DNA from 2 places in the Priestia sp. YIM B13551 genome. Region 1 is predicted to be linked to the other one. Evidence: predicted binding sites of a transcription regulator. Region 1 holds the regulator's gene; the other holds the start of a gene.
What was found. Region 1 encodes Rex, which represses fermentation and respiration genes when NADH is low (regulators of the CRP and FNR family bind a similar motif). Its sites were predicted from a motif close to TTGTGAAATATTTCACAA; they were not measured.
Positions count from the first base shown of each region.

Region 2: a site for Rex is predicted at 1,171-1,188, ahead of yeiL (transcriptional regulator YeiL). Genes of this name have one in related genera too.

Region 1 is NZ_JBHZOX010000023.1:11,292-15,832, forward strand. Features, by position in the region: gene ACFX4N_RS30485 (CPBP family intramembrane glutamic endopeptidase) at 1-45, shown strand, start outside; gene ACFX4N_RS30490 (YdiK family protein) at 42-269, shown strand; gene tatC (twin-arginine translocase subunit TatC) at 296-1,051, opposite strand; gene tatA (twin-arginine translocase TatA/TatE family subunit) at 1,067-1,252, opposite strand; gene ACFX4N_RS30505 (redox-sensing transcriptional repressor Rex) at 1,306-1,944, opposite strand; gene ACFX4N_RS30510 (ABC-F family ATP-binding cassette domain-containing protein) at 2,403-4,337, shown strand.
Region 2 is NZ_JBHZOX010000002.1:654,261-658,801, reverse strand. Features, by position in the region: gene ACFX4N_RS12825 (hypothetical protein) at 1-2, shown strand, start outside; gene ACFX4N_RS12820 (hypothetical protein) at 283-411, shown strand; gene ACFX4N_RS12815 (class I SAM-dependent methyltransferase) at 467-1,102, opposite strand; gene yeiL (transcriptional regulator YeiL) at 1,211-1,873, shown strand; gene ACFX4N_RS12805 (NAD(P)H-dependent oxidoreductase) at 2,019-2,603, opposite strand; gene ACFX4N_RS12800 (winged helix-turn-helix transcriptional regulator) at 2,750-3,094, shown strand; gene ACFX4N_RS12795 (TetR/AcrR family transcriptional regulator) at 3,650-4,225, shown strand; gene ACFX4N_RS12790 (alpha/beta fold hydrolase) at 4,336-4,541, shown strand, end outside.

The sequences.
Region 1 (4,541 bases):
CAAGCAGAACAAATGCAGTTTATTTTTGGAGGCATGTTTTTATGAAGAATATCCCTTTAACACGAGGGTTTATTTATATTATTATGGGGATTTTATTCACCTACCTGGCCATTCAAAATGCTCAGGAAACCGTGTGGAACTTCCCTACGATCTTATTTGCACTCGTAGCCGCATTCGATTTCAGATTTGCGGTTCGCATTTTTATCTTGCACTATAAAATTAAAAAGTTGCAGCAGCAATATAAAAATCAAGATGATTCATCTAAATAAAAAAAACCACTGTTTCAGTGGTTTTTTTACATACTAACATCTTCTCTTTCTTGCTCTGCCCTTGCCTTTAACACTTTGCGATACGAAATGCGGGAAATAATGATGCTGATTTCATACAAAATTAAGAGCGGCACTGTCACCATCATGTGCGAGAGCAATTCCGGCGGTGTAATAAGTGCGGCAATAACTAGCAGTACGAAATAGGCATACTTTCGAATTTGAGATAAAAACATAGGCGTTATAATTCCTAATCGCGTCAAAAACATGACGACGACAGGAAGCTGAAACAACAGGCCAAAAGGCAGTGTGAGCTGCATTAAAAAAGAAAAGTATTCATTAATGCCAATCACTTGGTTTACATTCAGCTCATCAGAAACGCGCGTCATAAAATCGACGACAAATGGAAACAACACAAAATAAGAAAAAGAGACACCGCCGATAAAGAGAAAAATGGAAACAGGAATATATCCAAGCGTTACCTTACGCTCTTTTTCATATAAACCAGGACTAATAAATGCCCAAAGTTGATACAGTGCAACAGGAGCTGCAAGTACACAGCCGATAATAACAGCAAACTGCATATAAATCTTAACTGGATCTGTTAGCCTAAATGCATTCATCGTTAAATTTTTTGCCTCATCAGCATGCTGTAAATAGACAATAACCTTATCCGCTATAAAAAAGCCGCCAATTGTGGCAATGACAAAGAAAAATAAAACAATTAAAATGCGTTTTCGCAGCTCTCCTATATGATCATATATTGACATTTCTTGTTCAGTCATACTATGATCACCCTTTTACTCTTTGTCATCTACTTGACGCTGTTTATCTTTTTCACGATCTTCTGATGCACCGCTAGCGGCATGCTTAAACTCTCTAAGCGTTTGCCCGACTGACCTTCCTAGCTCCGGTAACCGTTTCGGTCCAAAAATAAGCAGTGCTACAATCGCAATAATAATCCAACTGCCTGCTCCAATCCCCATATTCCCACTCTCCTTATTAATTTAGACTTAAGGAAATCGTAACACAGTCCACCTTATTCAACAGGATAATTTTTCAAAAAATAGACAAGCGACTGTAATTCTACAGCAAGATCAATATGATGTAGTCGAATCTCATCCGGTACGTTTAAGCGTGCAGGAGTGAAGTTTAGAATCCCTTTAATTCCGCAGTTCACTAAACGATCGGTAATTTGCTGAGCAACAGTGGCAGGAACGGTTAAAATCGCCACTGAGATATCATCACTCATATAATCTTCCAATTGGTCAAGGTGATAAACCGGCACGTCACCTACTTTTGTACCGACTTTATCTTCTATCACATCAAAAGCGCACTCAATTTTGGTGTTATTATTTTTAATAAAATTATAATTTAAAAAGGCCGTTCCCAGATTCCCCACGCCAATCAGTGCTACTTTCGTTACTTCATCTTGGTCTAACGTTTTACGGAAAAATGTAAGTAAATAATTCACATTGTAGCCGTATCCCTTTTTCCCTAATGCTCCAAAGTAAGAAAAGTCCCGACGAATAGTAGCAGAATCAACTTTCACTGCCTCACTTAACTCTGCTGACGAAACACGCTGTTTACCAGAAGCATGCAAGTTTTTTAAAAAACGATAATAAAGCGGCAATCGTTTAGCCGTTGCTTGTGGTATTTTTAATTGTTCAGTGTTCACGTTGTACCCCCTCAGTTCATGTATGTCATTACTAACATTTTCAAGTCATATTGCATTACCTTTCACAAAGCATCAACCGCTTTGAGGTAGCGCTTCCAATTCTCTCTCTTTTCTCTTGTTTTATATATACTCCGCTTCACACCCCGACGGCTTTTGTCTATCCAGCACTACTTAAAGTCGTTAGCTAGAACGAAGCAATTAGCCCTTCAAAGGATTCGTTTGTTAGTCATGATGGATTTTCTACATCCATCATATATAAGTTCAGAGATGCACTTATCTCTTATTTTAACATAGTATCCTGTATAAAATGTGCACGTAAAATCATTTTATTTCATGAATCAAAACATTCGCTTCATCATTTGTCCTTGTCCCTGTACAAATTACAAACGCTTGTAGGAAGAACTTGTAGTTGAAAATATGTTAAAATACACTATGGATATACTACTAGAGGTGAAAAAATGATTATTCTACAATTGAACGGTATTACAAAATACTATGGGGCAGAACCCATTTTATCGAATATAAAGTTAGAAGTACAATCAAAAGACCGCATTGCCCTAGTGGGACGAAACGGTGCTGGTAAATCAACTTTATTAAAAATTATTGCTGAGCAGCTTTCTTATGACAACGGAGAAATTATTAAACCTAAAGGTGTTTCCATTGATTATATGGGACAAGATACAGTTCTTGAGTCAACACTCTCCATATGGGAAGAAATGATGACTGTCTTTGCTCCGTTAAAGAAGATGGAAAAAGAATTACGTACGCTTGAAACGAAGATGGGCGATCCAGACATTTTTAATGATTCAGTTCAATACGAAAAACTAACCAAAGAGTACGATCAACTTCAAGTAACGTTCAAAGATTTAGGCGGCTATCAATATGAAGCGGATACACGATCTATTCTTCACGGTTTCCGTTTTTCAAACTTTGACTATAGCACCCCTATTTCCTCCTTGAGCGGTGGACAAAAAACACGCTTGGCTCTTGCAAAACTGCTTTTAACAAAGCCGGACTTGCTTATTCTCGATGAGCCTACCAACCACTTAGATATTGAAACTTTAGCATGGCTGGAACAGTTTCTGCAAGGGTATGAAGGAGCTATTTTAATTGTTTCACACGATCGTTACTTCCTTGATAAAGTCGTAAATCAAGTGTATGAAGTCACACAAAAAACAACGGTGAAGTACACGGGCAACTACTCTAAATACCTTGTACAAAAAGCAGAGCGATATGAAAAAGAGTTGCGTCAGTACGAAAAGCAGCAAGATGAAGTCGCAAAACTGAATGATTTTATTCAGCGAAACATCGCCCGCGCATCGACTACAAAACGTGCGCAAAGCAGACGTAAACAGCTCGATCGAATGGAGTTAATAAATCGACCTAACGAAGGCGAAAAATCAGCTAGTTTTTCGTTTGAAATTGAGCGTCAAAGCGGAAATGAAGTCTTAAATCTCGAAAACGTGTCTATTGGATATGATGAACACAAATATATTGTTCAGCAGGCAAACCTTCGGATTAAAAAAGGTGAAAGCCTTGCGTTGGTTGGCCCTAATGGAGTTGGGAAATCTACGTTATTAAAAGGTATTGTGGATAAACTAAGCTTCAAGACTGGAACCATTTCTTTTGGCTCAAACGTAATGGTTGGTTATTACGACCAAGAGCAAGCTAATTTAACGTCTAATAAGACCGTTTTAAATGAGCTTTGGGATGACTACCCATCCAAACCTGAAAAAGAAATTCGTACAGCGCTTGGAAATTTTCTGTTTTCAGGTGATGATGTACTGAAAATCGTTTCCACGCTTAGCGGTGGTGAAAAAGCACGTTTGGCTCTTGCGAAGCTTATGCTTCAAAAAGCTAATTTCTTAATTTTAGATGAACCTACTAACCATCTTGATTTAGATAGCAAACAAGTACTCGAGAATGCGTTAATCGATTACCCAGGAACTCTGTTATTTGTTTCACATGACCGTTATTTTATTAACCGTATTGCAAACAAAATAGCAGAGCTATCTCCTGAAGGGGTAGAAGAATTTCTTGGAGATTATGACTATTATGTAGAAAAGAAAGCAGAAATAGAGGAAATCAAAGAATTAGAAAATATAAAAACAAACGAAGAACGTACTGTAAAAGTAGATAAACAGTCCTATAAACAAGATAAAGAACAAAAGAAATTGATGAGGCAGCGAACGCGCCGCATTGAAGAAATTGAAACTGAAGTAAACAAATTAGAAGCCGCACAAGCGGAGAATGAAGAACTTCTTTGTGATCCTGAAATTTATCAAAACCACGAAGAAGTATCAAGATTAAACGGTGAAAATGAAAAAATTTCTTCACAGTTATCCACATTAATGGAAGAGTGGGAAGAATTACAGCTTCTTCTAGAAGAATAGCCTGTATTTTTTCGTATTTATTCATCCTATTTACTTGTTCATGCGCTTTAGAACAAGCTTTATCCACTCTGTGAATAAATAGTGGATATCTGTCTGATTTTCATAATTAAAACTTGTTGATAACAGGTCCGTGTACTGAGTGCACGGACTTTTCCACATAATTATCCACAGTTAATTCTAAATTTATTGAATATTGTTGATAAA
Region 2 (4,541 bases), on a different contig from region 1:
AGGTATCAGCTTTTAAAAAGTGCGTATTTGACGCTGCCATTTATTTTATGAATCACAAAACGTCGGAAAATGCTATATAGTAGTAAAAAACATGTTTTAATTCATCTTCAATATTCGCTCAGAGCGGGATACATATGAATGAACCTTATACAATAAGAAAAGAAACCTTGCCAATACTAAGGTTTCTTTTTAGTAAATATAAAATATGTTCTAGGAACTGTATGAACAAAGAATTTTCAGTGAATTACGATAAAATATGTAATGAGAAGGAGGCGATGAAGAATGGAACTAGCTTTTTCACTGACTAAGTTAGCTATGAGAGGACTGTTAAGTGTTATTTTTTACGTTCCAGAAGCTTTTTCTTTTGCAGCAAGAAAAATCTCGGGAAATTCAAAGAAGGTGCCATCTTAAACAATCGAAAAAACCCATCTCTTTTATCACAAGAGATGGATTTTTTTATCTATATTTATCTTATTTTACCTACATAAACTAAACCATTAGAACGATTACCATTCATAGTCGCATATTCTACTTTTCTGTATTCTACTTCTTCAAATTGATTCGTCCACTCTTTTATGCGCTCTTCACTATGATGACGCAAAATGGCTCCATCAGCTAATTCAAATACTCCATAGGTATGATATTTAGCAAAACCTTTTTCGTAACGGTCTTTGTTTCTCTTATCATGATTGAGTGAAAAATCATTAATGTATATGATTCCTCCTGGTTTCAGCACGCGTTTAATCTCGTTTAAAATAGCGTTCTGTTCCTCATCTTTATGCACACATGTTAAAACCGCAAAAAGTAAAACAGCATCTAAAGAATGATTAGGAAAAGGGAGCTTCCCACTTTGAATAACTTGAAAATCAATTTCCGAGTCGTTTGACTTAGCTCTCTTAATCATCTCTTCCGAAAAATCTACACCATGTAAATTTTTATAACCGTAACCTCTTAGTTCAGATAAGGTTCTCCCATAACCACAACCATAATCCAATATGACAGCATCACGGTCAACATGTGTGAGAAATAATTCAGGTTGAAAAGGCGTAGTAAATTCCTTTTTATTAGCTACTTCATTCCAATATTCGTCTTGTTTAATCATGTGTATGAGACAACTCCTTATTGATATATCAACTTTTATTGCATCATAGCATGTAAATGTATAAAATAATGTGAGATATCTCATATTTTTATAACAATAGGAGAAAAAATGAAATTTTTAAACGAGCCTATGCACAGTTACTATATCGAAAAGTATTCGATTCAATCACTTTTTTCCTTTCCGATTACTCCATTTATTCAAGTCTGCCAATTTGAACGTGGTGAGTTTATTTACAAGGAAGGTTCCTACCCTCAATATATTTATTATCTTGTTGAAGGTAAGGCAAAACTCTATGTTACACACGAAAATGGAAAAGTGTCTTTGATTAATTTTTTACAGGCTCCAACATTCATGGGGGAAGTAGAGCTATTAAATTCGCAACGATATTCTAAAGCTATCCAAACTGTCACAAAAACCATTTGTTTGGCTATTCCGATTAATGCCTGTAAAAATAAGCTCTTAACAGATGTTACATTTCTCAGGCATTTATGCAGTTTTTTAAGTGAGAAAGCAACTAGAACTTCAGCAAAGTATACCCAAAATCAGGCATATCCGCTTGAGAACCGCCTCGCTGCTTTTATAATGTTGTCGGCTGATGGTAACTTTTATAAAGAGAAACATACTGAAGTATGCGAGTACTTGGGCGTATCATATCGTCATCTGCTCCATGTACTAGCACAACTATGTAAAACAGATATTGTTGAAAAGCAGTCACCAGGCTATATCATTCGAGACAGAGAACGTCTTGAAAAACTAGCGAAATTAAATTAAAGATACTCATAATAACCTTACATTTTTAGTTGCCATAATGGATGTTCTAGGAACCTAAAGAGCTAAATATTACAATTTTTAAAGCCCATTAAATAAAAGAGTGCCATCAAAAAATACTGCCTAATTAGGCAGTATTTTTATCTTTTTATGAGAAATGACGATTAAAGGTATCTTCAACTTTATTTAACATACCTTTATATCCTTCTTCATCAAGGTATCCAATACTTCCAAACAGTAAGTGTTCTACAGTCTCAATTCCAGTGAAATCAAATATTCCAATGTCAGATGTTATTTTCAGACCAGCTGTCATTCCAATCTCATCGTAAACTTCATTAGGAGTACCATGAGTATTAATGATCAAGCCTTTTTTACCTTTCAAAAGCTTAATGATTCCTTCTTCACCAGGAGCATAAGCAAACCCGTATGCAAATACTCGATCTACATATCCTTTAAGAATGGCTGGAAGACCTGTCCACCAAATAGGATAAATAAATGTTATAGCGTCTGCTTCAGAGATAAATTCTTGTTCTGTTTTAATATCATTAGGAGTTTGTCCTGCTTTCATAGCTTCAGTATCTTCTGGTTTCAATACAGGTTGAAAATCCAATGCATATAAATCACGTACAACAACTTCGTGACCGTTTTTCTTTAATGTATTAACTGTTGTATCCAAGATTGCATGGTTTAAGCTTTCTGGATTTGGATGTGCATAAACAATAAGGTGTTTCATTTCAAATAACCTCCAAGTATTTATTTACTTTCATTTGATTATTAGGGGTAATCTAATATTATAGTCTTAGACGTTTTTTTAAAAGTAGTCATTTTTTTATAACATAGTCACAAAAATAGAACCATAAAGAAGGAGAGGTATTGATTATGGCACGAAGTTGGTTCACCCAACCTCCAGAAGAGCATAAAGAAGTTTGTCCAGTTACACAAACTCAAGACATAATTGCAGGAAAATGGAAAATCATCATTTTATGGCATTTAAGCACAAAAACCAGGAGATTTAATGAACTTCAAAGGCTGCTACCTAATATTTCAAAAGGAATCCTAACACGTCAGCTAAGAGAATTAGAAGAAGACCAAATGGTACACAGAGAAGTATATAAAGAAGTTCCTCCAAAAGTAGAATACTCTTTAACACCCTTAGGTAAAAGTTTCCTTCCTATCCTGCATAGTATGGGTGAATGGAGCAAAAAATATTTAAAGAGTAAATAAAATAATAATTACTTTAAAACATTGTCATAGATTTAAATATTTTATCCGTAAAAGTATACTTTTACGGACGATGTATTTGATTCTGTTTCAAAACGTTAAAGGAATAAAGTCAAGGGTTTCCTTTTAATTCTTCTTGTCTTAATTTTTCTCTTCTTCTTTCAGGTTCTTATACAACTAAAGGGGCAGTTTGATTGAGTAAGGGATCAGATGTTTTTTCTACTTGCTATTTCTTGTTTATTTGGTATGAGTGCATCTGTAGAAGAGTTTGATCCATTAATTGAAACAGTGGGAGAAGACAATCCTGAAGAAACTAAACGAATAGAAGAAATGTTTGGCGGTACCCCTAAGTGAAAGTTAATGGATAATATTGTGATATGTAGCAGATTTTTTAGAAATTATTGGTTAGTTATAATTCTTTACTAATCGTTCTAAATAAGGTATTATTTAATCATGGTTTGAAATTCATATGTTTATTTTAGAACGTTCATTCTATAATAGATTGTGACGTTTGTATTTGTTAGTATCAATTCATGGATTCTTTTAAGGAGAAATAAAATGGCTAGAAGTAAAGAGTTTGATGAAAAAGCAGTATTAAGAAAAGCAATGGAGCTTTTCTGGGAACAGGGTTATGAAAAAACATCCATGCAAGACTTGGTGGATCATATGGGAATACACCGCAGAAGTATATACGACACATTTGGTGACAAACGTTCATTGTTTTTAGCTTCCCTTAATCTCTATGAAGAGCTCATCGTCAATGAGATGGAAAGCATAATTATGAACACTTCATCTATTAAACAGACGATACGTGAGGTTTTTATTTTCATACTTAATGCCATTGAACAATACCCAAAAGGTTGCCTATCAGTAAATGCAGCCGTTGAATTATCTTTGTTGGACAAAGAAGTTGGATGCATAGTTACAAAAATGTTTAACCGTACTGAAGATATGTTTAATAACCTTATAAAACAGGGCCAAACTAGTGGAGAGCTATCAAAAGAAATCGATTCCCATAATACATCTCGTTTCTTACACAACAATTTGGTAGGGATAAGAGTACTAATAAAAACTAATTACAATAAAAAAGAATTAGAAGGCATCATTAATCTAGCACTTTCAGTGCTGGACTAGCTTTCTTTTTTTACCTTTTTTAGAACGGTCATTCTAAAATTATTATGAAACAAACCATCATAATGCATACTGATAAAATTTCTTTTTAATTTCTAAGGAGGAACACAAAAATGACAAACTTTAAAATACCAACAGAATCAGAATTTATTGAAGCAGATGGAATTCGTTACGCATATAGAAAATTTGGTACACAAGATGGTATACCAGTAGTATTTCTTGTTCATTTTAGAGGAACGATGGAAAACTGGGATCCAAACATGCTTGAACCTATTGCAAATACACGCCCGGTAATCTTATTTGACAATAAAGGGGTTGG